DNA from 3 places in the Mesorhizobium sp. BAC0120 genome. Region 3 is predicted to be linked to each of the others. Evidence: predicted binding sites of a transcription regulator. Region 3 holds the regulator's gene; each other region holds the start of a gene.
What was found. Region 3 encodes LexA, which represses DNA repair genes until DNA is damaged. Its sites were predicted from a motif close to TGTTCNNNNTGTGTTCNG; they were not measured.

Region 1: dinB (DNA polymerase IV) is a predicted target of LexA. The motif match lies at 7,414-7,431, and genes of this name have one in related genera.
Region 2: SAZ10_RS09430 (metallopeptidase family protein) is a predicted target of LexA. The motif match lies at 2,234-2,251, and genes of this name have one in related genera.

Annotation. Positions count from the first base shown of each region.
Region 1 is NZ_JAWRCU010000004.1:70,360-80,847, forward strand. Features, by position in the region: gene SAZ10_RS10715 (DUF1134 domain-containing protein) at 1-496, shown strand, start outside; gene SAZ10_RS10720 (hypothetical protein) at 591-1,787, shown strand; gene SAZ10_RS10725 (RNA methyltransferase) at 2,055-2,852, opposite strand; gene SAZ10_RS10730 (metalloregulator ArsR/SmtB family transcription factor) at 3,051-3,383, opposite strand; gene SAZ10_RS10735 (HugZ family protein) at 3,550-4,389, opposite strand; gene clpS (ATP-dependent Clp protease adapter ClpS) at 4,430-4,741, opposite strand; gene mgtE (magnesium transporter) at 5,129-6,514, shown strand; gene SAZ10_RS10750 (hypothetical protein) at 6,599-6,835, opposite strand; gene SAZ10_RS10755 (hypothetical protein) at 6,914-7,279, opposite strand; gene dinB (DNA polymerase IV) at 7,489-8,736, shown strand; gene SAZ10_RS10765 (carbonic anhydrase) at 8,778-9,542, opposite strand; partial or broken gene SAZ10_RS10770 (MFS transporter) at 9,726-10,488, opposite strand, start outside.
Region 2 is NZ_JAWRCU010000003.1:527,498-537,985, forward strand. Features, by position in the region: gene SAZ10_RS09415 (FAD-binding oxidoreductase) at 1-389, opposite strand, end outside; gene SAZ10_RS09420 (CoA ester lyase) at 511-1,395, shown strand; gene SAZ10_RS09425 (DUF1737 domain-containing protein) at 1,392-1,598, shown strand; gene SAZ10_RS09430 (metallopeptidase family protein) at 1,606-2,028, opposite strand; gene SAZ10_RS09435 (hypothetical protein) at 2,275-3,282, shown strand; gene SAZ10_RS09440 (DNA polymerase Y family protein) at 3,242-4,657, shown strand; gene SAZ10_RS09445 (error-prone DNA polymerase) at 4,654-8,010, shown strand; gene SAZ10_RS09450 (Trm112 family protein) at 8,180-8,380, opposite strand; gene SAZ10_RS09455 (LON peptidase substrate-binding domain-containing protein) at 8,399-9,070, opposite strand; gene trxA (thioredoxin) at 9,150-10,151, opposite strand; gene SAZ10_RS09465 (prolyl-tRNA synthetase associated domain-containing protein) at 10,194-10,488, opposite strand, start outside.
Region 3 is NZ_JAWRCU010000005.1:158,700-169,187, reverse strand. Features, by position in the region: gene SAZ10_RS13815 (SurA N-terminal domain-containing protein) at 1-1,474, shown strand, start outside; gene trpD (anthranilate phosphoribosyltransferase) at 1,484-2,494, shown strand; gene trpC (indole-3-glycerol phosphate synthase TrpC) at 2,502-3,329, shown strand; gene moaC (cyclic pyranopterin monophosphate synthase MoaC) at 3,322-3,813, shown strand; gene glp (gephyrin-like molybdotransferase Glp) at 3,817-5,019, shown strand; gene SAZ10_RS13790 (hypothetical protein) at 5,183-6,127, opposite strand; gene lexA (transcriptional repressor LexA) at 6,425-7,141, shown strand; gene SAZ10_RS13780 (ComEC/Rec2 family competence protein) at 7,098-9,476, opposite strand; gene gltX (glutamate--tRNA ligase) at 9,749-10,488, shown strand, end outside.

The DNA.
Region 1 (10,488 bases), on a different contig from region 3:
GCCCGTGCGCGCCAACGAATACACGGCACAGGAGATCATCGATTCCGGCCATCGCTTCTTCGGCGCGACGTCGGGCGGCCTTGCGACCGTGATCGAAAAGATCTTCGCGTCCTATGGCCTGCCGAACGGCTATGTGCTCGGCGAGGAGGGCTCCGGCGCCTTCATCGGCGGGCTCATTTACGGAGAGGGCACGCTCTACACGAAGAACGCCGGCGACCATAAGGTATTCTGGCAAGGGCCGTCGCTCGGCTGGGATTTCGGCGGCAACGGTGATCGCGCCATGATGCTGGTCTACAATCTCGACGACGTGTCGAATCTCTACCAGCGTTTCGCTGGTGTTGCCGGCTCGGCTTACGTGGTTGCCGGCCTCGGCTTCAACGTGCTGAAGAGCGGCAACATGCTGCTCGTGCCGGTCCGCACTGGCGTCGGCGCGAGGCTCGGAGTCAATGTAGGCTATCTGAAGCTGACCCAGACGCCGACCTGGAATCCGTTTTAGGAGGCGGGCGATCCCGGGAGGTCTGGATTCCTGCCATCAAGGCATGCCAGATACGGATGTTGCTTTGTCGGTTGCGGTCCGATCGGATTGACGCGTGGTCCAGTCCATCCTCTTCTTCTCTCTCGGCTTTCTCGTCGCCGGCTTCCTCGCCCTGATGATCGCGCCGGCGATCTGGCGGCGCGCCGTTGCGCTCACCCGAAGGCGAATCGAGGCCTCGGTGCCGCTTTCGCTTGCCGACATACAGGCCGACAAGGACCGTATCCGCGCCGAGTTTGCCATGTCGACGAGGCGGCTTGAAATGAGCATCAAAAGCCTCAAGGAAAAGGCAGCCGCCCTGAAAATCGAGATAGGCCGCAACCGGGAGGAGCTCAACCGGCTCGCGGTCGAGCGTGACGAGAAGCATCAGGCATTCTCGGCGCTCGAAGCTCAGGCCGGCGAGCTTCGCGCCGAGTTGCGTCAGCGGGAGGAGCAGTTGCGCCTGTTGGGCGATCGGCTCGTCGAAGCGGAGCAGGCGCTGCAGGAACGTGCGCTGGACCTGGACGAGGCGAGCCTGATGGCATCGAACAGGCAGATCGAGCTGGTTGCGCGGCAGGCGGAGAGGCCCGTGGGCGACGTGGAGCAGCGCAAGGGGATCGACCAGCGGATGCAGGACATTGCTGCCGAGAACAAGACAGTGCGCGATTCGCTAAAGGCCGAGCGCAAGAAGATTGCCGAACTCGAGAAACAGCTCGAGGGAGTGGTGGCCGCGCTCGCCGACCGCGAAGAAAAGCTCGACCGGCGCGAGCGCGAGTTTGCCCATCTGCGCGAGCAGGTCATGAACAAATCCGAGGCTGAGGACGAACTCAGCGAGAAGCTGATCGATGCACAGAAGGAAAAGGTCGAGCTCGAGGCGGAACTGGCCGAGATGGGGGCTCGGATGTCGGTGCTGCTCTCCGGCGCGAAAGACGGCGATGCCGAGAAGGCAATGGCGAAGCTTAGCGAAGAGCGGGAGCGGCTGCAGGCGCGTCTCACGACCCTCACACGCGAGAACCGCAGGTTGAAGGCCGAGCTCTCGGCCCACGCAAAGGCAAAAGCCGAGGACTGGGATGAGCGACAAAGCAACGCGCTCTTGCGCAAGCAGATCAACGACCTCGCCGCCGAAGTGGTATCGCTGACCGCGGCGCTGGAGGGCCCGGATTCTCCGATCAACAAGGTCCTGGCTTCGGCTCCCGCAGATGCTGCCGCGACTGAAAAGATCGTCAGCCTTGCCGACCGGGTGCGGGCGCTGCAGGAGGCCGCGCAGAAAGGGTGACTGATCCGGCCAGCCCCTGTTCGGCAACGCTTGCGCCCTTCGAGTACCCCTCATCCGTCTCGGCGCTACGCGCCGAGCCACCTTCTCCCACAGGGGGAGAAGGGCGGCCTGGCGTTTTAGCTCGCTGCAAATTGCCGCGGTTGGAGATTGGCGGAGACGCAAATGCACCGCACCCCCTTCTCCCCTCGTGGGAGAAGGTGGCTCGGCGCTTCAGCGCCGAGACGGATGAGGGGTACTCCAGTAGCCGGAGACGTTGTTCCGCCTCGCCTACCTGTTCCTGATCTCATGCAGCGCGATTGCGGCGGTGGTCGCAACGTTGAGGCTGTCGAATCCCTCCGAGATAGGGATACGGACCGTTTGCAGGCGCTCCATCAGATCGCTGGGGAGGCCATCGCCCTCGGTGCCAAGAAAGAGCGCCATGCGCTCTCGCCGTGCGAGATCGCGGATGTCGGTTTGCCCCTTGGGCGACAATGCGAGCTGGGTGAAGCCGCCGGCAGCCAGCATCTCCATCAGCCGCTCATCTGAGCCGGCTTCGGCGAAGGGCACCTTCAGAGCAGCGCCGACCGAAACCCTGATCGCCTTGCGGTAGAGCGGATCGCAGCAGGTCTCATCGTAGAGCACGGCGTCAGCACCGAATGCTGCCGCATTGCGGAAGATCGCGCCCATATTGTCGTGGTTGGCGATGCCGACGAGCGCAACGACCAGTGCGAGGGCAGGCAGGCTGGACAGCAGGTCCTCGGCGCTTTCCTCGTTGCGCCTGCGCCCTATCGCCAGTACGCCGCGATGGATCGGAAAGCCGGCAACGGCGTCCATCACCCGTCGCGAGGCCACGTAGACGGGCAGCTCCTCACGCGCTTTTGCGAGCGTCCTCTCAATGCCGGCCAAGCGTGATTCGAGGATCAATACCGATTCGGCCTCGAATCGGCGGGCTGAAAACAAGACATCGAGGACGACCTTGCCCTCGGCGACGAAACGGCCGTGGCGTCCGACAAGGTCACGCTCGCGAATGTCGCGGTAGGCCGCAATGCGGGGATCGTCAGGATCGTTGACGACGATAGGCATCATAGCTGAACGGTCGCTCCGCTTCGTTCACTCCCTGTGCCGATACGGCGTTTGGAGCGATGTGTGAAGCGGGCGCGAAACCCAGCAAGGTCGGGATGCTTAACTGGAGCCGGCGTGCTCAAGTTGGAGCGCCACGCCGCCCTCTATCTTTGCTTCCGAATCGGAATCTATCCGAAAGCCACGCACTGTTCGGCCGATTCGCTAACCATTCGCCGCGCGACGCATGACCCTCTTCGGAGCCTCTTCGGCGAAGAGCTCCTCGAGCGTCTCGATAACACGGCGGGCGGCCTGCGACTTGCAGGAGTAGTAGATCATCTGTCGGTCGCGCCGCGTCTCGACAAGATTTAGGCTGCGCAGCTTGGCCAGATGTTGCGAGAGCGCAGACTGGCTGAGCGAGACCTTTTCGGCAATCGCGCCCACCGACATCTCGTTATCGAGGAGCTGCTCGATAATCGCAAGCCGTTTGCCGTTGGCCAGCAGCGATAAAAGGGCCGCTGCCGCGTCGGCGTTTCCATTGAGTTTTGAAGCGTGCATTTCTTCCCCCACGAGGGACGTGTTTCTCGGGGAACGCCATGGGGGCAATGGCGTTCCGGATTTGATCTCCGTCGGCGCGTCCGCCAGAATCGGAGGTAATATACACAAGTTAATATTTTAGCAGCTAAACGACAAGACACCCGCCGTCAGGTTGGGCCAAATTTACTCAACCCTGGGTGCCAAGTAGCGTCCTGCCTTGCTGAACCAGTGCAACCAGCATCTTGCGCAAATCGGCCGCGCTCGCAAGCGGTTCGTCGAAAAAGACGCGCCTGCTGTCATCACCCAGGGCAAGGTCGAGGCCTTCGGCATCGATGCCGGTGATCGTCCAGCCTTCGCCTCGGGCCTTGGCGAAAGCGTGCGCATAGATGTCGACGGCGTCCGGGTGGTCGGCGTTCATGTGATCGATTGCCGGTTGTTCGGCCTCCGCCAGCGCTCCATTCGTGGGAAGGTCGGAGACGAGGTCGGAGCCGGTCAGCTGATAGGCCTTGCCGAAGCCGGCATTGAGGCTGGCGCGTTCGATCGCAAGGCGAAAAAACGAGAAGTCGGCGAAGCTCGCATAGAGCTTCGCCTTTGGATGACGATTGAGATAACGGCGCTCAGCTCGTCCTTGCTCGAGTGCGCCGCGTTCTAGCTTCATGGCCCGGCAGTGCAGGCTGATGCGCGGGTAGGCGAGGGGGTCGCCCTTGCCGGGTTCTCCCACGAGCAGCGAACAGCGCGGGTCGGCGAGGATGGCTGCCGTGTGCTCGGAAAGCGCCGAAACGAGGATGAGCGGCGCGCCGTCGAGATCGGTCGCCACCGCCACGCGGCTGGCGAGCGGTGCGCCGGTGCCGGGCTCGAGCGCCGCGAGCGCACCATAGCGGCCAGTCCTGACCAGCGTCTTCGCCTGCCTGATTGCGTCGGCATCGGTCTCGCGAATTACGGACTTCTTTTCTTCCACGTCGGATCTCTGGAATAGCGAATAGGGAATGGCGAATAGCGAATAGGGTAGGTTTATCTGCGGGTCCATCTATTCGCTACTCGCTATTCCCTATTCGCTATGCGCAACGCTATTCCTCCGGCTCGGTCGTGAAAAGCAGCGGATAGCCCGCCTTGCGGCCGGCCTCGGTGGCGCGGGTCGCCTTGGTCTCGGCGATGTCCTTGGTAAAGACGGCCACCACACAGACGCCGCGCCGATGGGCGGTGATCATGACGCGGTAAGCCTGGTCCGCACTCATGCGAAATTCGGCCTTGAGCACTGTGACGACGAATTCGCGCGGGGTGAAATCGTCATTGACGAGGATGACTTTGTGCAGCTTCGGGCGCTGCGTCTTCGGCACTGCCTTGGCCATAGGCCGGGTGATGGTGTTTGCGTCGGGCATGGGAGCGGCTCCCGATGACGGAACGGACAAAAACGCTGCCCTATATAGGCTCGCACAACAGGCCGGCGAGGTCCATGCCGCCGAGCTGGGCTAGCACCCAACTGTAGCGGTGATCGGTCGGCGCCTTCGTGACCTTCTTCCGCATGATTTACGCGGCAAAATGCGCGCTTGACACAATCATGCCACAATACCACTTGCCGGTTGTTGGCCGGCGCAAGAGCCGTTGATGATCAGCGCCTTGGTAACCAGCGAGGTCCGAAGTTCTTTCTTATGCCTAGTGACAGTCCTTTCCGACGGACGATTCCGCCTCTGACAGCCAGCCCGCGCTAGGCCGCCTATCGGCTCACGCGACCGGTCCAAAGGCGGCCGATCGGTGCGAGGTGAGCCATGAACGACAATTCACAAATCGAGCTCGTCAAGGACGCAAGCTCAATCGACCCTCATGCGCTCGCCATGCGTCTGGCCGAGGAGCGTGCGCCAGACATCGTCGAGGCGTTGAACGAGCGGACGCCCGAGGACGCCGCCCTTGTCCTCCAGGCACTGTCTCCGGAGCGCGCCATTGAAGTGCTCGACCAGCCCAGCCTGGACTGCGGCCCGGAAATCATCGCTGTGCTGCCTCGAAGCCAGGCCGCGGCCTATCTTTCGGGCATGTCGGCCGACCGTGTTGCCGACGTATTCCATGAGCTGGAGGAGCCTACGCGTTCAGAGCTTCTCAGCCTGCTCGACGTCGACACGAAGGCGTCGCTGGAAAGATTGCTGGCCTATCCGGAGGAAACCGCTGGCGCCATCATGACCACCGAATTCGTCTCGGTCCCGTCGAACTGGACGATCGCCGAGGTGCTCCATCACATCCGCACGGTCGAGCGCACGCGTGAGACGGTCTATTCCGTATTCGTAGTCGACCCGGTCAAAAACAAGCTTGTCCATGCGGTAACGCTCAGGCGTCTGATCTCCGGTGATCCGCACGCCTCCGTACTTACCGTCGCCCCGTCGCGAAAGCCGATCATGATCTCGCCGTTGGCGCCGCGCGACGAGGCGGTGCGGCTCATCTCCAAATACGACCTTCTTGCAGTGCCGGTGGTCGACGCACACCGCCATGTGATCGGTATCGTCACGGTCGACGATGTGATCGACGCAATTTTCCAGCAGCAGACCGCGGAAGTGCAGCGCTTCGGCGGCATGGAGGCTCTCGACGAGCCCTATATGGACATTTCGTTTCCCGGAATGATCCGGAAGCGCGCCGGCTGGCTCTGTGTCCTGTTCCTTTCCGAGATGCTGACCGCCACGGCCATGCAGGGCTTCGAGGACGAGCTGTCGAGAGCGCTCGTGCTCACCATGTTCATCCCGCTCATCATGAGCTCGGGTGGCAATTCGGGCTCCCAGGCCACTTCGCTGCTGATCCGTGCGCTTGCCCTCCACGAAATCAGGCTGCGCGACTGGTGGAGGGTGGCGTTGAGAGAGCTGCCCACCGGTCTGATGCTCGGCGCCATACTTGGCGTGATCGGCATGATCCGCATCACGCTGTGGCAGAAGATCGGATTCTACGACTATGGCGAGCACTGGCCGCTGGTGGCGTTGACCGTAGGTGCCGCACTGGTCGGCGTCGTCAGCTTTGGCTCGATGGCCGGCTCGATGCTGCCCTTCATCCTGCGAGGGATGGGGTTCGACCCGGCGAGCGCCTCGGCCCCGTTCGTCGCGACGCTCGTCGACGTCACGGGACTCGTGATCTACTTCTCGGTGGCGCTGGTGATCCTGCGCGGCACCCTCTTGTGAGGGTACCGCGGCTGAAACCGATAGAGCGGCTACGCCTGTGCGCTTTTCGCTCGCGCGGTTCTTCGGTCCGGCCAGTTGCGCCAATCACTGATTGGCGGGATCGGTCTCGGCATCAAAGGCCCATCTGCAGATGACCGCCGAAGCCAGCAGACAGGGGATGGACGCGAGGCCGGCGAGCACGAGCGAGCCGGTGAGGCCGACGTCGAGCGAATGGATGATGAGCCCGATGATGGTCCCGGCAATCGTCAGCATCTTCACAACAAGAAAGAGTGCTGCGGCTATCGTGGCGAAAATGGTCTTGGCGGTGAAAATTCGTTCCATTTGGACATGCCCATGAAGCAGCCGGAGCGGCAGCGGGCTGCCTCTCGACGGCTGAAAGGTTGATGAAATAGGGAGGTCTTAGACGAGCCGAGCCGGCGGGCCGCGGGCCCGCGCTTGGGCCAGCGAGCTGGGCGGCAGGCCGATATCCGAATCGGAGCAGCCCGCGTGAGTGAAGCGAAGCGCCCGGTATTCCTCGGCAGCCTGAATGATTGCAGGCTGTCCGGGCAGGCCCGTCTTGTTCGGTGACCCGCGGAAGGCCTTGGCTTCCGCCAGCGCGAACGTTGGGCGGTGAGCTGCGATTGCTGCTTCGGGCGCACGCTCAATGGAGGAAAGCTGCGGCGCGGTATAAGAGGCGAAGTCGACTCGGCCTGATGGAAGCCAGGCGAGCGCAAGCAGCAGCGCCAGCAGGCGCAGCCCGAGCGCAAACCTGGGTGCCTTGGTCATGATCGACTGCATGTCACTGCTGACTTAGGCGCTATGGGCCGGGCACGCCAGGAAAATTCCTGACCCCTCGACCTTGTCGCTTCGGTCTGCGACCTGCCTGCGGTCATCCCGGAGGCTTGACAATAGACGACGCATGTTCTCTTTATGTTCTTGTTTGCGAAATCTCTAAAACAAAGCTGCGGCTGAAGCACGGAGGGTGAACGGCCGCGATGGAAACGACAGCCACCATCCTCCATGCGGACCTCGATGCCTTCTATGCCTCGGTCGAGCAGTTGCTCGACCCGTCGCTTCGCGGCAAGCCGGTCGCTGTCGGCGGTGGGGTGGTGCTTGCTGCCTCCTACGAGGCCAAGGCGTTCGGGGTACGCGGCGGCATGCCGGGCCGGCGGGCGCGCGAGCTTTGCCCGAAACTGATCTTCGTCGCCGGCCATTTCAAGGAATATCAGCGGCTGGGCGATGCCGCGATCAAGGTGCTCGGCGATTTCACGCCGCTCGTCGACCGAATCTCGATCGACGAGGCGTTCGCCGATGTCATGGGCTGCACGCATCTGTTCGGCACGCCTCCCGAGATCGCCCAGGCGTTTCGGCGCCGCGTTCGCTCGGAGCTCGGCTTGCCCATTTCGGTCGGCGTGGCGCGCACGAAGCACTTGGCGAAGATCGCCTCGCAAGTGGCGAAACCCGATGGCCTGGTGGTGGTCGATCCCGGCCATGAGCTCCCGTTCCTGCACGGTCTGCCGGTCGAGCTGATGTGGGGCGTCGGACCTGTCACCAGGGCGCGGCTTGCCGAGATCGGCGTCACCACGATCGGGCAATTGGCCGAGACGCCCGGATGGTCGCTCGAGCGGCTGCTCGGGCCTGCGGCGGGCGAGAAGCTCTCGGCGCTTGCCTGGAACCGCGACCCCAGGGAGATCAGGACACATCACCGGGCGAAGTCAGCCGGGGCGCAGTCCGCGCTCGGCATGAAGCCGATGAAGGAGAGCGTCATCCGGCCGGCGCTCTTGCATCTCGCGGACAGGATCTGCTCTCGGCTCAGGGCCAAGGCACGGCCCGGCCGGACCGTGACGGTGCGGGTTCGCTTCGCGGACCTGCGCTCGGTCACCCGTTCCGTCACGCTGGACACGCCGATCGCGGCGACGGGGATGCTCGCCGAGGTCGCCGGGGAACTGGTACGGGCGGCACTCGCGGACCACCCTCAGGAGAAAACCATCTCGCTTCTCGCAATCTCGGTGTCGCATCTCGAGGAGCATTGGCAGATGCAGCTCGACCTGCCGCTGGCGCTCGCAGACGAGAAGCGGCGGCCGGGCACCAGGCGAGGCATCGCCCGTTGCGTCGCCGATCGCGCCGTCGACAAGATCCGCGACCGCTTCGGCTGGGAGGCGGTCGGCTATGCCTCGGTCGCGCTCGGCACGTCGCGCTCGGTGCCGGATGCGTTTCGCGAGCTGGCGGAGAAGGAGCTGTGAGGTAGACGCGGCGTCCAGCCTTCGCCTCCAGGCAAACTCTTCTAGGATAGCAACGCGACCTTCCCGCTTGCGACGTCATAGCGGGCGGACACCACCTTCAGTTTTCCGTCCTTGATCGCTCCTGCGATGATGGGGGATGCCTGGCTGAGCAGCGTCGCCTGGTTCTTGGCATTGGCGTCGATGGCGGCGTCAAGGTCGGAGCCCGCTGTGTCCACGGCCGGCCGGATGGGCGCATAAAGGGCGCTGATCTGTCCTGGCACGGCCTTGCCTTCGATGGTTGCCTTGACCGCACCGCAATTGCCGTGCCCCAGCACCATCAGAACCTTGGTGCCCAGCACGGCGACACCATATTCGAGGCTCGCCGTGATCTCGGGCGAGGTGATGTTTCCGGCCACGCGGACGACGAACAGATGGCCGATGCTCTGGTCGAACACCAGTTCCACCGGCACCCGGGAATCGGCACAGGAAAGGACGGCGGCGAAAGGCTCCTGTTTCTCGGCCGTATTGGCCTTGAGGATCGACAGGTCTTCATTGAGGGACTGGAGCTGTCCGCCGACATAGCGCGCATTGCCGTCCATCATCGCCTGGAGCGCCTCTTGTGGTGTCATGGTGGTCTGGGCAAAGGCGGGCCGAGTGGACGAAAGCGTGGCGCCTGCCAGTACGGCGGCGGTGCCGCCGATCGCGCCGCAGAAAAACCTGCGTCGCGTCAGATCGGCGGTTTTCCCATAGCCCGCCGAAATCCTTGAGCAATCGCTGCAACCGCAGGCCGCGGCACCCTCCTGGAAGGCAAATTCTTCAGTCTTCATGTCTTCCTCCCTTTGCGCTCATCGTGTTGGACAGTAGCCAGTTGGATGCTGTTCAGGCGAAATCCGACCGTTGTCGATCCAATCTGCTGCCACGTGCGGAGGGCTGGCAAGGCCCTTTACGTTACGTTACGCGATACTCGCACCCGCTCGGGCGACAGGAATCCTGGAGCGTCGAGGACGGTGTCAGCCTGACTGTCGCGCGGATCGGCATGAACTGACGATCATCGGTGTCGCGGCCGCAAACAGCGCGAACGCGGAGATGACCAGTGATGCGCGGGTACCCCATATGAAACTGTCGTCAGTGCCAATCAGCGAACCGAACAGCGCAACGCCCAAAACGCTGCCGGTTTGCCGGGTTGCGTTCAATACGCCGGCGGCCACGCCGGAACGCGACTTGTCCACGCTGGCAAGCAGGGCCGAAGTGAGGGGCGGCACGAGTAATCCCAGTCCTGCGCCCATGGCGATCATTTGCGCGCAGAGCGCCCAATAGCTGGTGCCCGGCCCCACCCCGAGCATGGCAAGGCATCCGGCTGCCGACAGGCACGCGCCTGTCGCAATGGTTTGCGGCACACCGATGCGCTCGCTGATGCGTGCCGCCAGCAGGTTCACCGGGAGCACGACGCCAACCATGGGCACGAAGGCGAGGCCGGTAGCGAATGGCGAAAGGCCGTTGATCTTCTGAAAGTACAAGCTGAAGACGAAGATCAAGCCGTAGAACGCCACGTTGACAAGCAAGCCTGCGAGCGAGGTCAGCGCGAACATCCGGTGGTTGAAAAGTTCCAGTGGGAGCATTGGTTGACATACGCGCCGCTCCCGCCAGACGAAAAGCAGGCCGCACACCAGAGCTGTAAGGAAACCGGCAATCACGAAGGGGTGACTCCACCCGAGCGCACCCCCTTCGATCATGGCCCCGGCGAGAAAGCCAAGCGCCGCCACGGCAGCGACC
Region 2 (10,488 bases), on a different contig from region 3:
AAGCGCCGCGTGAGCGCCGCGGCATCCTCGATGACGATATCGGCGCCTTCGGCTGCCTGCACGGCGTGATTGGCCCGCAGGATCGGCAAGCCCGCCTCGCCGGCAAGGATCAGGTAGCCGGTCTCGCGGAAGGTGATGTCGGCATCCTCGCCGAACTCCTCCTTGAGGCGTCGGAACAGGCCGAGCGTGAAGGTGGAGAGCCTGATATTCTCGGGAATCGAGAATTGCTGGCGGATCGAGGCGAGCGACAGCGTGGTCGCGGAATGGGCGAAGGTCGGATCCTTCTCGATGAGCGCGACCGAGCCCGTGAACCCCTCCCGCCTGAGGTAGTAGGCCACGGCGCTGCCGACGATGGCTCCGCCGATAATGACGATGTCGTAGCGGGCCATGCGCACTCCCGAAAAAGACCGCGTTCGAGGAATCGGTGCGGACAGAACCAGTTTCGTTGGCGCGCCGCAAGGGGTTGCGCGCTCTCGTTGGCAAGGGCATGAAGGCCGCATGCAGCAAATCATGAGCCGCCCGCGCCGCTCCGTGCTCTACGTCCCGGCTTCGAACGAAAGGGCGCTGGCGAAGATCGCCACGCTTTCCTGCGACGCCGTGATTCTTGACCTGGAGGACGCGGTCGCACCCTCGGAAAAGCCCGCTGCGCGCGAAAGGCTTGCCGCCTTCATGAAATCGCGGACGGAACGTGACGACGAAACCGAGATCGCAATCCGCATCAACCCGCTCTCCGGCGAATGGGGCGCCGAAGACCTGAAGCTTGCCGGTGCGCTTGAACCCGACGCCATATTGCTCCCCAAGGTCGACACGCCGCGCGACATGCTCGAAGTGGGCGACGCGCTCGACGAAGCCTCCGTGCCGCATTCGGTGAAACTTTGGGCGATGATCGAGACGCCAAGAGCGCTGCTCAATATCGGCGCCATCGCCGAACTCGGCCGCGATGCCGCCTCGCGGCTCGCCTGCCTGGTCGCCGGAAGCAACGACATTGCCAAGGAGACCGGCATCAGAACGGGGCCGGACAGGCGCTATCTCATCCCCCTGCTGCTGCAGATCGTGGTTGCCGCCCGCGCAGGAGGGCTCGCGGCGCTCGACGGCGTGGTGAACGACTTTCGGGACGGCGAACGCCTGGCCCGCGAATGCGCCGAGGCCGCGGCGATCGGCTTCGACGGCAAAACGCTGATCCATCCCGGCCAGATCGCCGCCGCCAACGAGGCCTTCACGCCGAGCAAGGACATGCTCGACGACGCCCGTGCGATCGTCGCCGCCTTCGCTCGGCCGGAGAACACCGGCAAGGGCGTCATTGCCCTTTCCGGCAGGATGATCGAACGTTTGCATCTCGCCGAGGCCGAGACATTGCTTGCCAAGGCAGCCATGATCGAAGGACGTGACGAATGAGGCTCTACCGTTTCCTGACCGGTCCCGACGACGCCAGCTTCTGCCACAAGCTGACGGCGGCGCTGAACAAGGGCTGGCATCTCTACGGCTCGCCGACCTACAGCTACGATGGCAAGGAGCAGGCGATGCGCTGCGGCCAGGCGATCGTGAAGGATGTCGACGGGGTGGAGTACAGCCCGGACATGAAGCTCGGGGATTATTGAGGCCCGCTTACTCCACGCTCGCCTCGATGCGCTCCATGTCGTCGTCGGAGAGGCCGAAATGGTGGCCGATCTCGTGGATGAGGACATGCGCGACGATGTCGCCCAGCGTCTCCTCGTTCTCCGCCCAGTAGTCGAGGATCGCACGGCGGTAGAGCGTGATGCGGTTCGGTCCCTCGCCGGTCTGCGGGTTCCAGCGCTCGGCGATGCCGCGCCCCTCGAAGAGGCCAAGCAGGTCGAAAGGCGTCTCCAGCGACAGATCGTCCATGATCTCGTCGGTCGGGAATTCGGCGATCAGGATGACGATCTCGCCGGTGAGCTTGCGGAACTCCTCCGGCAGATGCGCATAGGTTTCGAGGGCAAGCAGCTCCATCTCCTCCATTGAGGGCGAGAGCTGGTCATCCCATCTGCGGGTTTGATAGATGCGGGCCATGTCTCCCGCCATATAGACGTTTGCTGGTTGGGTTTCGAGGCCTTTGCAATGATGAAGAACGGCCGGTGCGGCGGGGCCGTTAGCCGGTTCCGCAAAACTGTCCACGGCTAGCGATAAGAACCTGCGACGAACAGAGAACCCAGTCAGGACAGGAATAAATTCTCCGCGAATCCGCTTGACTCTCCATCGTGGCTCTGGAATCCATAGGAACATAACAGGAACAACCGAGCCGGGAAGCAGATCGACATGGCGACCACCGCCGTGGCGCGTAAGACTATTTTTACCTTGCGCCGCGAAATCGCAAAGATCGAAGGCCGGCTGCCCGAGCAGCTCGCGCCGGCCGGCAGCTCGCAGGATGCAACGGTGCTGCGTCATGGCGGTGCGGCTGAGCGCGAGGGAGCATTCATCGCGACCGGGGCGGAGAGGCTGGACCGAGCGCTCGGCGGCGGCCTTCCCAAGGCAGCGCTCACCGAGATCCATGGCTCCGAGACCCGTAATGCAGGGATGACGGCGGGGTTTTCGCTGGCGCTCGCCGGCCTGATCCTCAAGGCGGCGGGCAAGGGCCTGCCGTTGCTGTGGATCGGCTCGGCGGAGATTTTCCGGGAAGCGGGCTTTCCCTATGCGCCCGGCCTTGTCCGTCAATTCGGCATTGCCCCTCAGCATCTCCTGTTTTCCGAGGTGTCGAAGCTCACCGACCTGTTGTGGGTTGCCGAGGAGGCCGCGTCGCTTGCGGGGCTTGCCGCCGTGTTCGTCGAATTGCGCGGCAATCCCGAAAGGCTTGATCTTACCGCAACCCGGCGTCTCAACCGCCGCGCCGAGCAGGCTGGGCGGCCGGTATTCCTGATCCGCCAGGCCGCCGCAGCCGAGCCGACCGCCGCGCCCGTCCGCCTCGTCGTGGGGCCCGCGCGCGCCGCGCCGCGCCGCACCCTAGCCGGACCGCTGCCGGGATCCATCGGCGCGCCTGCCTTCTCAGTCACGATCGGCAAGAGCCGTGCCGCACCTGCGGGCGAGTTCATTGTGGAGTGGAACAGCCATGACCTCTCTCTTAGGGAAAGACGATTCGAAGAAAGCCGGGCGCAGGATGCTCGCCGTCTGGTTTCCCTATCTCGGCCCGGAGAGAATCTGGCGACAGCGCCTGGGACGGTCATGGCGTTCCCGTGGCGGGAAGAGGCCGCCGCTGGTCATCAGCCACCGCGACCAGAACACGCAGCGCATCGCGGCCCTCGACGAGCAGGCCGAGGCTCTCAAGCTTAAGCCCGGCCTCGGCATTGCCGATGCGCGCGCACGATATCCTGCGATCGACGTGGTCGAGGCCGAGCCGGAGGCCGACCGCCGTCTGCTGGAGGCTCTTGCCGACTGGTGCGATCGTTACACGCCGCTGGTCGCGATCGACGGGGCCGACGGCCTCTTCCTCGACATTGCCGGCTGCGCGCATCTCTTCGACGGCGAGGAGAGGATGCGAGAGGATCTTCTCGGTCGACTGAGGGGACAAGGGTTCGATGCGCGTGCCGGCCTGGCCTCTACGCCGGGCGCTGCCTGGGCCGCGGCGCGTTTTGGCCTGCCGCCCGTCGCGCCGGGAGACGAGGCTGCGATACTGGCGCCCTTGCCGCTCGCCGCGCTCCGCATCGACAGCGAGACACGGGACGGCCTGGAGAGCGTCGGGCTGCGCACCGTCGGATCGATTCTGGCTTCGCCGCGTGCGCCGCTTGTCCGCCGCTTCGGCAAAAGACTCATTCTTCGGCTAGACCAGGCGCTCGGCCATATCGAGGAGGCGATCTCGCCGCGCCTGCCCGTGCCGTCGCTCTCCGCCGAACGGCATTTTGCCGAGCCCATCTCCAGGACGGAAGACATCGAGCAGTTGGTGCCCATGCTCTCCGCGAGCCTCAAACAGGATCTCGAGCAGCGCGGCGAAGGCGCTCGCCGCCTGCAGCTTGCCCTGTTCAGGGTCGACGGCGCGGTGACCCGCATCGCCGTCGGCACGTCGCGGCCGATACGCGAGCCGATGCTGATCGGCAGGCTCTTCCATGAACGCCTGACGGCGCTGGCCGAGGGCATCGATGCCGGCTACGGCTTCGACCTGGTGCGGCTTGCCGTCTTGTCCGCGGCCCGCTTCGACGACGCGCAGGGCGATCTCGCCGGGGCATCGGCGGAAACCGGCGAGGCTCTCGCGCATTTTGCTGATCGCATCCGCGCCCGCCTCGGCGAGGGTGTGCTGCTGAAGGCCCTCCTTCGCGAAACCCATCTTCCCGAAGACGCAGCGCGGATGGTGCCCTTCGCCGAGCCTCCCTCCAAAGCGGCTGATGCGGAAGAAAGATTGCCCGAGAGGTTTGCTCCCCAGGAAAGGCCGATCCGGCTTTTCCGCCAGCCCGAGGCGATCGAGGTGACGGCGGAGCTTCCCGAAGGTCCTCCGGCCCGTTTCCGCTGGCGGCAGGTATCCTATCGCGTGACCAAAGCCGAAGGCCCGGAACGCATCGCCCCCGAATGGTGGCGGGAGAAACAGGCCTCTCCGACACGCGACTTCTACCGGGTCGAGGATCAGGACGGCCGCCGCTACTGGCTTTGCCGCGAGGGCTTCTACGGGGACGCGGAGGCAATGCCCCGCTGGTTCGTCCAGGGTCTCTTCGCATGACTGCGCCGGCCTATGCCGAATTCGCCGTGCAGTCGAATTTTTCGTTTCTGCGCGGCGCGTCGAAGCCTGAGGAGCTTGTCGTCACGGCCAAGCTTCTCGGCCATTCCGCGATCGGCCTCGCAGACCGCAATACGGTGGCAGGCGTCGTGCGGGCCTGGCAGCAGGCGAAGGAGGCGAAGATCGCCTATCATCCTGGCTGCCGCCTGGTCTTCTCCGACGACACGCCGGATATGCTGGCCTATCCGCAGGACCGCAAAGGCTGGGGGCATCTCTGCCGCATGCTGACCGAGGCCAATTTCCGCGACGACAGCGAAAAGGGCGATCCTATCCTCTATCGCGACGATCTCCTCAAATGGGGCGAGCGGATGTCGCTTGCCGTCCTGCCGGATTTCCGTGACGCGAGCCAGGATCTCTTGCCCCTGCTCTCCGGCCTTCGCGACCGCTTCGGCCGCAACCTGCGGCTGGCCGTTGCCCTGCTCTATGAGAGCAATGACCCCTGGCGGCTGCAGGAAGCCTCGGCCCTTGCCGCAGCGACCGGCATTCCGCTGATGGCCGTCAACGACGTCCTCTACCATGCGGCAGAACGGCGGCCCCTTCAGGATGTCGTCGCGGCCATCCGGCTCGGCATGCCTGTCCCGGAAGCCGGCTACCACCTCAGGGCCAATGCCGAGCGGCACATGAAGCCGCCGGGGGAGATGGCCCGGCTTTTCAGGCTCTTTCCGGAAGCGCTTGCCGAGACGATCCGCTTTGCCGGCGAGCTGCAATTCTCGCTGGGGGAGCTGCAATACAACTATCCCGACGAGCCGACCGAATCGGGACTCGAGCCGCAGGCCGAGCTCGAAAGGCTGACATGGGAAGGCGCCGCAAAACGCTATCCGGCAGGCGTGCCGGGCAAGGTCATGATGACCATCCAGCACGAGCTGGCGATCGTCGCCGAGCTGAACTATGCGCGCTATTTCCTGACGGTCCACGACATCATCAAATATGCCCGCTCGCAGAACATTCTTTGCCAGGGCCGGGGTTCGGCCGCCAATTCGCTCATCTGCTACTGCCTCGAGATCACCGATGTCGGGCCTGAGGTCATCGACACGCTCTTCGAACGCTTCATCTCCAAGGAACGCAACGAGCCGCCCGACATCGATGTCGATTTCGAGCATGAGCGGCGCGACGATGTCATTGAATACATCTACCGGAAGTACAGCGAGAAGCGCACGGCGCTCGCCGCTTCGGTGGTCAGTTATCGCGGCCGCTCGGCCTTGCGCGAGGTCGCCAAGGCGATGGGCCTTTCCGACGATGTCAGGACCGCGCTTACGAGCTCGATCTGGGGCTGGTCGTCATCCGAGCTCGGCGAAAGGGAGGCTGCGGCCGGCGGCCTTGCCAGGACCGATCCCGTCGCCGCGCATGTCATCGAACGCGCCAACGAGATCATGGGCTTTCCCCGACATCTGTCCCAGCATGTCGGAGGCTTCGTCATCACCAGGGACCGCCTCGACGAGATCGTGCCGATCATCAAGACGGCCATGCCCAAGCGCAAGATGGTCGAGTGGGACAAGGATGACCTCGATGCGCTGAAGATCCTCAAGGTCGATATTCTGGCGCTCGGCATGCTGACCTGCCTGCAGCGCGCTTTCAAGCTCCTGGAAAACCATTACCCCGATGCCAGGGATGATTACGGCGCGCCTTACAGGCTGGCGACTCTTCCTGCGGGGGACAGCCGCGTCTACGACATGATCTGCCGGGCCGATACGCTCGGCGTCTTTCAGATCGAATCGCGCGCCCAGATGAGCATGCTGCCGCGGCTCAGGCCGAAAAAATTCTACGATCTTGTCATCGAGGTCGCGATCGTCCGGCCCGGCCCGATCCAGGGCGACATGGTCCACCCTTACCTGCGCCGCCGTCAGGGCAAGGAGAAGGTCGATTATCCGAGCGAGGAATTGCGCAAGATCCTGGAGAGGACCCTCGGTGTGCCGCTCTTCCAGGAACAGGCGATGAAGATCGCCATCGACGCCGGCGGCTTCAGGCCTGGCGAAGCGGACCAGCTGCGGCGGGCGATGGCGACGTTCAAGCGCGTCGGCACGATCGGCAACTATCGCCAGCGAATGGTTGATGGGATGGTCTCACGCGGCTACGAGCGGGAGTTCGCCGAGCGCTGCTTCAAGCAGATCGAGGGCTTCGGCGAATATGGTTTCCCGGAAAGCCATGCCGCCTCCTTTGCCCTGCTGGTTTATGCGTCGTGCTGGTTCAAGGCTTTCTATCCCGATGTCTTCTGCGCCGCGATCTTGAACTCGCAGCCCATGGGTTTCTACCAGCCTGCGCAGTTGGTGCGGGACGCCGCCGACCACGGCGTCGAGATCAGGGAGGCTGACATCAATCTTTCCGACTGGGACTGCACGCTCGAGAAAGCCTCCTTCGATTCCGGCCGGATCATCGGGAGACATGCCGGGATGCGCGACGTCATTCGCGCGCGACACGCTGTCCGGCTTGGCTTCCGGCAGATCAAGGGACTTCCTGAGAAGCGGATGAAGGAATTCGTCGAGCGCCGCGGCGATGGCTATGAATCGGTGCGCGACGTCTGGCTGCGCTCCGGCCTCGATATCGACGAGATCGAGCGGCTCGCCCAGGCGGATGCCTTCCGCTCCATCGGTCTCAGCCGACGCTCGGCCTTGTGGGCCGTGAAGGCGCTCGACGGGAAAAACGCCGCCGAAAGTCTGCCGCTTTTCGACCAGCCGAAATCCCGTCTGCGCGATCATGAGCCCCGGACCGAGCTCCCCATCATGCCGCTCGGCGAGCACGTCATCCACGATTATCGATCGCTCGGCCTTTCGCTGAAGGCACATCCCATCGCTTTCCTGCGCCCCCGGCTCGACCGGATCGGCATAACGCCGAATGCGCGGCTGGCTCAGGTCCCGGACGGCAAGCGCGTTTCGGTGGCGGGGCTCGTGCTGGTGCGTCAGCGGCCCGGCAAGGGAAATGCCATCTTCCTGACCCTGGAGGACGAGAAATCGGTAGCCAATGTCATCGTCTGGCAGCGCAGATTCGAACGCTTCCGGCCCATCGTCATGGGTTCGAGATTCATCCGCGTCACCGGCAGGCTGCAGAAGGAATCGGATGTGATCCACATCGTCGCCGAAAGGATGGAGGATCTCACGCCCTGGCTGGCGGAGCTTTCCGAGCAGGCGCCCGAGCTCGACACTTACATCCCTGCCGACGGGGTGCGCCATGGCGGCTCGGATCCGCGCGAAAGAACCGCCGACGCGGCTTCCCGCGCCACGCCGGGAAAGGTCTTGCCGGACCGGAACGAGCTGGCGTGGCGGAACCGTGAGGCTATGCCCAAGGGTCGGAATTTCCAATGAAGCCAGGTCTACATGACGCTCCAGGGCGTGTTGAGATTCAGGTCAGGCCGAGCCGAAAATGGTGGCTTTCGAGAACCGGCGCGCAGCGTACATTCGTACGTGAGCACCGGAAGCGCAGAAAGCCGCCATTTGCAGGCCGGCCTCACCTGAATATCAACGCGCCCTGACCCTATTCCTCTGCCGAAAGCGAGCGCGCCTCGGACGGCAGCATGATAGGAATGCCGTCTCGCACGGGATAGGCGAGCCGCGCCGCCCGGGAAATCAGCTCCGACGTCGCCGCGTTCCATTTCAGCGATCCCTTGGTGAGCGGGCAGGCAAGAAGCTCGAGCAGCTTTGGGTCGATCGTCGCCTTGTCCATCGTCTCAGCCATCCTCTGCTCCTCGAACCGTCACTGCACGCTGGAAACGAAATCGTCGCCATCCCCCGCCAGCGCCATTTCAGTTATCGCAATCAATGTCTCGGCGCGCGACTTCAGATCGGGTGCCTCGAGCAGGGCCTGTTTCTCGGCGGGGCCGTAGGGCGCCATCATCGAAAGCGCATTGACCAGTGTCGCATTGTCGGCGCGCGAAACACTTTCCCAATCGGCTTCGAGATCATTGGCTTCAAGGTATTGCCGGAATGCTCTCAGAAGCGCTGTGCGGTCGACATCGCCGCCTCCCTGATCTTCGTTGAGGTCGGCCGCGAAGGGCATGATCCGGCACTGCCGGAAGGGTGTACGCACCGTAAGCTCGTCCGCGATACGAAACCGGCATACGCCGGTGAGCGAGATCAGATAGCGCCCGTCGGATGTTTCGGCGAAGGAAGTGAGCCTACCGACGCAGCCGACTTCTGAAAGGGCAGGCTCACCGTCCTCGCGCAAGCTGCCGTCGAGTGCCGGCTGCACCATGCCGATCAGGCGGTCTCCGCCGATCGCCTCGTCGACCATCTGCAGATAACGCGGCTCGAATATGTTGAGCGGCAGGCGCCCGCCGGGCAGGAGCAGCGCCCCCGCCAGCGGAAACACCGGAACGATCAGCGGGACGTCCGCTGCCACGCGGTATTTCACATTTCCTGCCTGCAAGTGTGCCTCCAGGCTCGGAACTCGAGGGGCGCCCAGTTTGCGGTAAATCCGGCCGCGCTACAAGGCCGCCATCACCTCGTCATGAAAACAGGATCGACGACAGCTTGCGCCGGCTTGCAAGCGTCGCCTCGTCGGTCATGCCCCAGGCATCGAAAAACTTGAGCAGCTGCTGTCGCGCGGCGTCATCCCGCCAGTTCCGATCGGCCTTGATGATCGCCAGCAGATGGTCCGCCGCCTCGGTGCGATTTCCCTGGGCATTGCGGATGGCGGCAAGGTCGAACCGCGCCTGATGGTCCTTCGGGTCGCGCGCCAGGCGCGCCTCGAGCTCGGCTGGATTGCCGAGCGCGGCCGCCTCTTCCGCAAGCTTCATCTTGGCGCGCACGGCAGCGACGGCCGGCGCGTCCTGCTTGTCCTCGGGCACCCGGTCGAGCACAGCGCCAGCCGTCTCCTCATCGCCCGTTTCGAACAGCAGGTCGGCAAGCCCTGCTGCCGCGTCCGCATTGTCGGGTGCCTGCTCCAGGAGCGCCGAGTAGATGTCCGCCGCCGTCTGGACGTCGCCCGCGGCGCGCGCCTCGGTTGCCGCAGCAAGCGCATCCGCGATTTCGGCACCGGCGCCCTTGCCGATCACGCGCTTCAGAAACTCCGTGATCTGGCTCTCGGGGATCGCGCCCATGAAGCCGTCGACCGGCTGCCCGTCCTTGAAGGCGATGACTGCCGGGATCGATTGTATGCCGAGCTGGCCCGCGATCGAAGGATGCTCGTCGATGTTCATCTTGACGAGCTTGACCTTGCCGCCGGCCGCACGGACCGCCTTTTCGAGCGCCGGTGTCAACTGCTTGCAAGGCCCGCACCAGGGCGCCCAGAAATCGACCAGCACCGGCTGCTGCCGCGATTCGCGGATCACGTCAGCGGCGAAGGCGGCAGTCGTCGTATCCTTGATCACGTCGCCGGGAGCCGATGCCAGCACCGTATCGCCGGCTGGTCCGTTCGGGGAGGCTGCGGCCGGCCGCGCATATTCGCCGCCGAATTGCACCGTATAGCCGCCTCCGGCTGTGCCATATGGGTTCTGTCCGTTGCTCATTTCGGCCTCTGATCAGTTGGCTGCGATGCGGGGCTCGGCACTTTAATCTTTCGGCCCACCATGTGGCGTTCCGCCCGCAAGATTCAAGACGATCGGATCATGGCCCGTCGCCACGACGAATGCCAAGAGGTCGGCCGACGAAATCGTCGTTGTCGCGGTGTTGACGAGCGGATGCGCGTTGATGAGCGGCTCTGCCGCAAGCGATTGGTCGATGACGATCTTCACCCGGCCCGCCGCATCGTTGATCGCGCCGAACACGGTCACGGCTCCAGGCTGAACACCTAGCAATTCCATAAGCGCCTCAGGCTTGCCGAAGGAAACCCGGCTCGCCGCGCCG
Region 3 (10,488 bases):
GATGATCAGGCGAGCCGGCATGAATGCCGAGGACTATCTGAAAACCCGCAAGCAGGCTGCCGTGCGCCAGCAGATCCTCGAGGCGATTTCCGACGGGCTGAAAGCGCCGGCTACCTTCCTCCGCGCAGTGGCGCTGTACCGCGGCGAAAACCGAACTGTCGATTACGTTTCGGTTCCGCGCTCCCTGGTCGAGCCGATCGAGGAACCGGCCGATTCTGCGCTGAAGAGCTGGTTCGAAGCGCACAAGGCCAGCTACGCGGCGCCGGAGTACCGTAAGATCTCCTACATCAGGCTCGACCCTGAATCGATCGCCGACCCCGCCTCTATCAGCGACGAGCAGGTGAAGAAGGATTACGAGCAGCATATTGCCAACTATACGACGCCCGAGAAGCGGACGATCGAGCAGCTGGTTTTCCCGTCCGAGGAAGCCGCGAAGACTGCATATGACTCCACGAAAACCGGCTCGACCTTCGAGGACCTCGTCAAGGGCGCAGGCAAAACCACGGCGGATGTGGAACTTGGCACTTTCACCAAGGAGCAGGTGCCCGACCCGGCGATCGCCGACGCTGCCTTCGCGCTGCAACCGAACCAGGTAAGCGACGTCATCAAGGGCTCGTTCGGGCCGGTGTTGGTGCGTGTCACCGCCGTGACGCCGCAGGTCGTCAAATCGCTCGACCAGGTCAAGGAGGAGATCCGCAAACAGCTCGCGACAAGCGAGGCAAGCCGGATACTGCTCGACGCGCATGATTCCTACGAAGACGCTCGGGCGGGCGGCGCGACACTTGCTGAGGCGGCCGCCAAGCTCAACCTCAAGGTCGTGACCATCGACGCGATAGACAGGCAGGCGCAGCGACCGGACGGTACCATTGTCAACGACATCCCGGAATCGGCCGAGTTGTTGAAGCAGGCCTTCGAGAGCGAGGTCGGCATAGAGAACCCGGCGATCAACATCGGCTCTTCCGGCTACGTCTATTACGAGGTCCAAGGTATTACGCCGGCGCGTGACCGGACCCTCGAAGAGGTCCGTGACAAGGTCGTAGCCGACTGGAAGGCCGCGGAGGCGGAAAAGCGACTGGACGCCAAGATGGCCGACCTGGAGAAGCAGGTGAAGGACGGCGCCGACCTCGACGCGATCGCTGCCGAGCTGAAGCTGGAGAAGCAGACCAAGCGTGGCCTGAAGCGCGAAGCCGATGACGCCGACTTCGGCAGGCAGGGTGTGGCCGCAGTCTTCGGCGTTGCACAGGGCGGCGCCGGCACGATCCACAACCCTGCTGGAGACGGGCGCATTCTCTTCAAGGTCACCGAAGTCTTCGAGCCTGCCGATGCCGGGCCGGACTCCGTGCCTGAGGAGGCGAGACGGCAATTTGCGGCAGGACTGTCGGAAGACCTGCTCGACCAGCTCGTGGCTCAGTTGCAGACCCAATATGAGGTGACGGTCAACCAGAGCGCCATCCAGCAGTCGTTGGCCTTCTGACGAGGGGACATGAGCGAGCTCAAGGCGCATATTGCAAAGGTTGCTACCGGCAAGCCGCTCAGCTTCGAGGAGGCTCGTGCGGCTTTTGACACGATCATGTCCGGTGAGGCGACACCGAGCCAGATCGGCGCCTTCCTGATGGCCTTGCGCGTGCGCGGCGAGACGGTCGAGGAGATCTCGGGCGCCGTCGCCACGATGCGCGAGAAGATGCTGCGCGTCGAAGCTCCTGACGGTGCGGTCGACATTGTCGGCACGGGGGGGGACGGCTCGCACAGCGTCAACATCTCGACGGCGTCGGCATTCGTGATCGCAGGCTGCGGCGTGCCCGTCGCAAAACACGGCAACCGCGGCCTTTCTTCGCAGACAGGAGCAGCCGACGTGCTGATGGCACTCGGCATAAAAATCGATCTCACACCTGAAGCAATCGGCCGCACGATCCGCGAGGCCGGCATCGGCTTCATGTTCGCCCCCTCGCACCATCCGGCAATGCGCCATGTCGGTCCGACCCGAATCGAGCTCGGCACGCGGACCATTTTCAACTTGTTAGGCCCCCTCTCCAACCCCGCCGGCGTAAAGAGACAGATGGTCGGCGTCTTCGCAGCGGAATGGGTAGAACCACTTGCCAAGACGTTACAGGCACTGGATGCCGAGAAGGTCTGGGTTGTGCATGGCGACGGGTTTGACGAAATCACGACGACGGGCGAAACGAAAGTATCGCAGCTCGTGGACGGTTCGGTGACGACGTTCTCGATCACGCCGGAATCGGTCGGATTTCCCCGGTATCGGCGCGAGGACCTGCGCGGCGGCGACGCAGCCTTCAACGCGCGCGCCTTGCGGAACCTGCTCGAGGGTGCCCCAGGCGCCTATCGGGATACGGTGCTGATGAATGCCGGTGCGGGTCTCGTCGTCGCCGGAAAGGCGGATTCACTGGCGGATGGAGTCGTGCTCGCGGCACGCTCCATCGACGAAGGACGCGCCGAGGGCGTTCTCGACGCGCTGATACGCACATCCAACGACTAGGCAGATCATGGCCGACATTTTGAAGAGGATCGAGGCCTACAAGCGCGAAGAGATTGCCGCTGCGAAGTCGCGCGTGCCGTTCGACGAGCTAAAGGTGCGGGCGCGAGATGCGGAGCCGCCACGCGGCTTTCTCGTCGCCTTGCAGGCAAAGCGCGCGAAAGGTGTTTTCGGCCTCATTGCAGAGATCAAGAAGGCCAGCCCATCCAAAGGTCTGATCCGTGCGGATTTCGATCCGCCGGCGCTTGCTCGCGCCTATGAAGCCGGTGGCGCCGCTTGCTTGTCGGTCCTCACTGACACGCCATCCTTCCAAGGCACGCCGGAATTCCTGACAAACGCACGTTCGGCGACGAAGCTGCCGGCTCTGCGCAAGGATTTCATGTTCGAGCCCTACCAGGTTTACGAGGCACGTGCCTGGGGCGCTGACGCCATACTGATCATCATGGCAAGTCTTTCCGACGACGAAGCGCTGACGCTCGAAGACGCTGCCTTCGAGCTGGGAATGGACGCGCTAATCGAAGTGCATGACGAGGCGGAGCTGGAGCGCTCGCTCCGGCTGAGATCCCCTCTCCTCGGCATCAATAATCGCGATCTGAGAACCTTCGCGACGTCACTGGAAACGTCGGAACGGCTTGCCGCCTTCGCTCCGGAGGACCGTCTCCTCGTCTCGGAGAGCGGCATCTTTGCCAATGAGGACTGCATCCGGCTTCACCAGCACGGCGTCGACGCCTTTCTGGTCGGCGAGAGCCTGATGCGACAGGCGGACGTCGAGACAGCGACTCGCACCCTGCTCTTCGGCGCCGGTGCGCAGCAACCTGCAGCGCGCCGCCATGGCTGAGGCAGACCGGCTCACCCATATTGGCGCCGCAGGTGAGGCGCATATGGTAGATGTGGGCGCAAAGGCCGAGACGGAGCGCGTTGCTATTGCCGAGGGCACAGTCATCATGCTGCCGGCCACGCTCGAGACGATCCTCGCCGGCGACGCCAAGAAGGGCGATGTGCTGGGCGCGGCCCGTATTGCCGGCATCATGGCGGCAAAGAGAACACACGAACTGATTCCTCTCTGCCATCCTCTGCTTCTCACCAAGGTCGCGGTCGACATTGAGCCGGATCGGTCGCTGCCGGGGCTGCGCGTGCGCGCGCAGGCGCGGGTCACCGGCAAGACCGGTGTCGAGATGGAGGCATTGACGGCAGCTTCGGTTGCCTGCCTGACGATCTATGACATGGCGAAGGCCATCGACCGTGGCATGGTCATTTCCGGCATCAGACTGCTCGAGAAGACCGGCGGAAAATCAGGCGATTTCCGCGCCGGCGAAGGATAGGCAATGGGATTGCTGTCCGTCGAGGAAGCGCTCGGCAAGCTGCTCTTCGGCGCGGCACCGAGTGGCGTGGAAACGGTTTCGATCTCCGAATGCGCGGATCGCGTGCTGGCCGAGCCGCTGAAAGCGCTTCGCACGCACCCCCCCTTCCCGGCTTCGGCGATGGATGGCTATGCGGTTCACGCGGCCGATCTCTCGCCGGGCGCGAAGCTCGCGGTCATTGGCACTGCTCCCGCCGGTGCTCCTTTCGAAGGGGGGATCAGAACCGGTCAGGCCGTACGGATCTTCACGGGCGCGCCGGTGCCCGATGGAGCCGATACCATACTGATCCAGGAAAATGCCAAGCGCCTGGACGAACGTACTATCGAGGTATTGGAGACGGTCTCTGCCGGGCGCCATATTCGCCGGGCTGGTCTCGATTTTGTCGAGGGTGACACGCTGCTGGACCGCGGCCGAGTACTTGATGCGGCAGCCCTTTCCTTGGCGGCCGCGGCCAATCATGGCAGCCTGCGAGTCTTCCGGCGTCCCTTGGTCGCCATCATTGCCACTGGCGACGAACTGCTGCCGCCGGGGAGTGAGCTTGGGCCCGGTCAGATCGTCGCATCGAACAGCTACGGCACTGCCGCGATCGCTCGCGCCGCCGGCGCGGCTGTCCTCGACCTCGGCATCGTGCCGGACCGCCACGACGAGATCGCCGCCCGGGTCGAGCAAGCACAGGCGGCCAAAGCCGATATAGTCGTCACCCTGGGCGGCGCATCGGTCGGCGATCACGACCTTGTCAATCAGGTGCTGACGGCCCAGGGTATGACGCTCGAGTTCTGGAGGATTGCCATGCGTCCAGGCAAGCCGCTGATGTTCGGCAGGCTCGGCCGGACGAGCATCATGGGGCTGCCGGGCAACCCCGTATCGAGTCTCATCTGCGCGCACATCTTCCTGAAGCCGCTCGTTGCAAAGCTGGCGGGCCGGCCGGCCGATGCAGACATCCGCGAGGCAGTGCTCGGCAGCGCCATGGCGGACAACGATCAACGCCAGGACTATGTACGCGCCTCGGTTTCATCCGGTCCCGGCGGTCTTGTGGCTTCACCTTTCAGCGCCCAGGATTCCTCGATGCTGAGAGTTCTTGCCGATGCCAACGGGCTTATCATCCGCCCTCCCGGCGCACCGGCAGCACCGGCCGGAACCATCGTTCCGGTGTTGATGCTACGCTGACATTATTTGAAAGAGAAATTCTGGAAAAGCTTGTCCGGTCATAGACGAATGGGCTTTCGCCTCAGCACGATCACGCCATCCCGAGGATCAGGTGAGGAGCCGACCTTGCGAACAGACGGCGCGCCGGGGAAGCGATGCTGGACAGGCGTCCATCTCGACTTGGCTATTTTATATCGCCGGCGAAATAATTGTACGATCCTCCGGCGGACAGCGAGATGCCAAGTCCTCCACCCGCAATGATGGCGAATCCTTTGGCACTCTCACCGATATCACCGGGAAACACAGCCCCTGTCGCAAGTCGGCCGACCCAATTGCCGGAGGCAGGCAGGCCAAAAAACAAAAGCCAAGCGCCGTACCCGCCGACGAAGACATTGGCGCTCAAGAAGTGAGTCAGGCATCCACCAAAAAAGGAGGTCGACATAAGTTTCGTCCTCGCCTTCGCAACGCAAATGCCCCGTGTTCCTGCCGGCAAGTCGCCGATGGAGAAGCCGCTATTGTCGGCAAGAAACTTCACCACCTTCGCGGCGATCGAGTTGCCCTGCAGGCCTGGAAGTCCTCCGGACAAACCCGCCGAGAATCCAGCGATCCACATGTTGCCCTGAACTCTCTCTCGACCAAGTGGTGTTCCGAGGTGTTCGAACACGATGGGGCCAGTAAATGCGCCCCCTCCAATCGGGGCAGCTACACTGACTCCGGTTAGGCTAAGATTGGTTACATACCAATCATCGAACTCCTCGATCGGGACTGGTTTTGGCGCAGGATTCGGCGGGATAGGGGCCGGACTGCCGCCGGACGCCAGCAGGTTCAACTGCTTGAGCGTGTTCATGTTCGGATCGACAACGCCGTCGATGTTCTGAAAGATGCCACTGCTCTTCCAGAAGACCTGAAAGTCCCAGATCGCATCTGCAAGAACTTGTGGGCAGAATTTATTCGGCCCCGCAAGCGGCGGAGCAACGGTAATTCCGCTGAGGATCAGCCCCTTTTTTCCGCCCTTGTCAGTCGGGATCGACCAGAGGAGATCAATGATCTTCTGCTGATCCCGCTGATTGTTCGTCACATTCTGCTTGCGCCACCTCAGGCCGACCGGCCCATCCAGCGTGACAGGCATGCCCCCCTCCTGCAACGGGAATGCTCACTGTATCAGCTTTGAGTATGCTGTCCATCCGCTGCGCCCGCCCCCCGAAGACCGGGATTGCGCTGGCAGTTCGAGAGCAGCACTTGCAAGGATGGATGGTCTGACGCTCTGGAAGGTTGCAGACACCAGCCTTGCAATAGAGCTTCGTTGACCGGATACAGCAAACGTCCCCTTTACGGATTCATTAAAATTTAAACGGTTGCGGAACACAACTGGAACATATAGTGATTGTTCTGGTTTTGTTTTCGCTTCTGATTCTCGGGGCCGCCAATGCTGACGCGCAAGCAACACGAACTGCTTCTGTTCATTCACGAGCGGCTCAAGGAGGCCGGCATCCCTCCGTCCTTCGACGAGATGAAAGAGGCTCTCGACCTTGCCTCGAAATCCGGCATTCACCGGTTGATCACTGCACTCGAGGAGCGCGGGTTCATTCGCCGGCTTCCCAATCGGGCCAGGGCGCTGGAGGTATTGAGGCTCCCGGACTCGATCGCACCCGGCCTCGCGCCGGCGCGCAACAAGTTCTCGCCGAGTGTCATCGAAGGCAGTCTCGGCCGCAAGCCTGAGCCGGTGCGCCAGCGCATCGCCAGCAATGACGACGAAGGGGGCGGCGTTTCCATTCCGGTGATGGGCCGCATTGCGGCGGGCGTGCCGATCGAAGCCATTCAGCACAAGACCCACTCGATCTCGGTTCCACCGGAGATGATCTCCGGCGGCGAGCACTACGCGCTGGAGATCAAGGGCGATTCGATGATCGAGGCCGGGATTTTCGACGGCGATACCGTCATCATCCGCAACACCAGCACGGCCAATCCAGGTGATATCGTAGTTGCGCTGGTCGACGACGAGGAAGCGACTCTCAAGCGCTTCCGCCGCAAAGGTGCCTCGATCGCGCTCGAAGCCGCCAACCCAGCCTACGAGACGCGGATCTTCGGGCCTGACCGGGTCAAGGTGCAGGGCCGGCTGGTCGGGCTGATCCGCCGCTACTGAGCGATGCGGCCGGATCATCGGCTGCTTCATTGTCGATTCTAAGAGAGGCTGGGACCGTATTGGCTGTCGTCGCTTTCGGTTGCGCAGCGGCCTCGGTCGGCTTCTGCCGCTCATATGGCGCCAGCCCCCGCGCCTCGCGCGCGAAGGCCCGATGGGTATGCCAGGGCCGGTACGGCTTGCTGATCGCAAAATCGATTTCCGCGGACATTTGACCGGCGCGCCTCTGAAAACTTACTGACGCGCTGCCTCGCCGGGCGAGATCGCGCTTGGTGAGCACGGTTGGGCCGGCTTCTAGGCACGGGTTTTCTGCTGTAGCGTCGTCGATGACGATCAGCTGAGCGATCGCGCAAAACGGCAGTGCCTCGGCAGCGGTTGAAACATGGACGATCTGCGCCGCACTGACCGAATAGGCGACGCAGACATTTCCTGCGCAATTGAAAGCTTCCTCGCCGGTTTCGGCGAGCTGGCGAGGATCCTCGATCGCCACGTTCTTCGGCTTGGTGAGAACCTCGCTCCCAAGGGCACGCTGCCAGTCCTCGATCGTGAAGCCGTTCGGGCGCATTCGGTTGACAGCCAGCGCGCCATCGTCGGTACGGATTGTCAGCAGCCGCGCATCTTCCGAGATCAAAGCTTCGGGCAAACTGCGTTCCATGATGATCGCCAGGCCGGCGAATGTCAGGGGCACGGCAACGAGCCTGAGCCAAGTTGTCGACACCGTCGCGGCGATCAGCGCCGCAGTGAGCACGGCGACTGCGCTTGCCGGAACAAGCCCTACCCCGTCGATGGGCGACACGTCGGAGATCCATTCGGCAATCACGATCATGGCGGTCAGTCCCTTGCCCATCACTAGAAAGGCCCACTTGTCGAGACCGAACGGCATCAAAATCATGCCGAACACGGCGAAGGGCATGACGATCGCGGACACGATCGGCATGGCCGCAAGATTGGCCACCACGCTGAGCGGCGAAACGCGTTGGAAGTGGTAAGCACCGTATACTGCCGTCGCCGTCCCTGCGACCAGCGATGTGGCGGCCAGTCCTACGGCATGACCGATGATCTTTGTCAGGCCACTCCGGAGCAGGCCTTGGTCCGAACGAATTGCTGGCGGACCGCGTCGTCTTTCAGACCAGGAAGTATAGGCACCGATCAGCGCGGCGGTTGCAGCGAAGGACATTTGGAAACTGGGCCCGGCGACTTCGTGCGGCGAGACAGCGATGATGACGATCGCAGAGATGGCGAGATTGCGCATGCTGAGCGCCGCACGATCGAAGATCACCGCGACAAGCATGATGCCGATCATCAGGAAGCTGCGTTCCGCCGCAACGGAGAAGCCTGAAATGAAGAGATAGATGCCGAGCGCTAGAATGGCTGCGCCGGCAGCGTATTTCTTCACGGGCCGCCGCGATGCAAAGGACGGAAACAGCGCGAAGCCGGCACGAAGCGCTGTCATGATCGTTCCAGCCACGATCGCCATATGCAGGCCGGATATTGACAGCACGTGCGCGAGACCCGTTCGCCGCAGTGCCTCGTTCACATCGTCGGGAATCCCCGCACGCACGCCAGCGATCAGAGCGGCCGCAATCTCACCCTCCGCCTCGCCGTCAATTGCCGTCCGGATTCGGTCGCCCAGACCAGCACGCAAATTTTCTACAAGTGCGAAGAACCGTGTGGCCATGTCGGCGGGCGGAGACTCGGCGACCCGCTGCGGTGGTCTGAAGAAAAAGCCGTTGGCGCCGATCCCGTTGAAATAATTGGCGAAAGAGAAATCGTAGCCGCCCGGCCGCGTTGGACCAGCCGGCGGCACAAGCCGCGCAACTCCTACGACGGTTTCACCCACCCGAAGGCCGGCGGGTATCGACTGCGCTGAGACGCGCACTCGCTCCGGCACGTATTTCAGCTTCGGCCGCTCGGTGGCAAGAACGTCCACCGTCAGGCGGATGCGCCCATTCGCCTGCTGCTCGATCAGCGCCACGCGACCAGTCAGCCTGGTCGAAATCTCGGCCGCGAGAATCCTCGTGCCCGCACGCCAGGTCTCGACTTTCGCGAAGGTCATGCCGAGAGCAAAGCAGAGCAAGGCAGATAATATCAGATGCAGCACAAGACGCGATCGGGCCAGCCACGTGACAAAAGCAATCGCGAGCACGCTCGAACCGAGTTCCGCAAAGCTGGGTTCGCTGTCGATCGAGAAGTAGACCAGCGCGCCCGCCGCGAGGAAAACGGGCGTGAACAGGAAGGTTGTTCCGCGGTCCCATTCGGTCGCAATCGCATTCCGGACGGCGCCACCAAGCCGCGGGACTGCCCCCCACCGCACCATGCGGGCGATCTTCGATCGCACTTCTGCAGTCCGGCCGAACGCCGAACCAGGCGCGGGCGGCAAACTGCCAGCGCGTTCGAGGTTTGCAGGCGGGGCCGGCATGAGCTCCGTCGCAAACCCTGCACGTTCATCGAACGGCACCTTTGGCCGAACCTGGTCGTCCGGGCCCGCCATCCCTCACCCCTTGCGGCACCGAACTTCCATGCTACATGAGCGGCCGGAAAACGCCATGCGCCTGGAAAGGCATGGCGATGCCGGCGTCACGGCTGGCTGCAGCTTACCCAGAGACCTCAATGTCAAAACCCGTCGTCACACGCTTTGCACCTTCGCCAACAGGCTTCCTGCATATTGGCGGGGCACGCACGGCCCTCTTCAACTGGCTCTATGCCCGCCACACGGGCGGCATCATGCTTTTGAGGATCGAGGACACCGACCGCGAGCGTTCTACCGAAGCGGCGACGGCTGCGATCCTTGACGGAATGACGTGGCTCGGCCTGGACTGGGAGGGCGAGGCGATCTCGCAGTTCCAGCGGGCGCCGCGCCATCGTGAGGTTGCCGAGGAACTGGTCCGCATGGGCAAGGCCTATTACTGCTATGCCTCGGCTGCCGAGCTCGAAGAGATGCGGGAGAAGGCGCGCGCCGAGGGTCGACCGCCGCGCTATGACGGCCGCTGGCGCGACCGCGACCTCTCCGAGGCGCCGGCCGGTGTGAAGCCGGCGATCCGCATCAAGGCACCGACCCAAGGCGAGACGGTCGTGAATGACCGCGTGCAAGGCGAAGTGCGTTTCCCCAACAAGGATCTGGACGACTTTATCATCCTGCGCTCGGACGGAACGCCGACCTACATGCACGCCGTGGTCGTCGACGACCATGACATGGGCGTGACGCACATCATCCGCGGCGACGATCATCTTACCAATGCGGCCCGCCAGACGATCATCTACGACGCGATGGGTTGGGAAGTGCCCGTTATGGCGCATGTTCCGATGATCCTCGGAGCTGACGGCGCCAAGCTGTCGAAGCGGCACGGTGC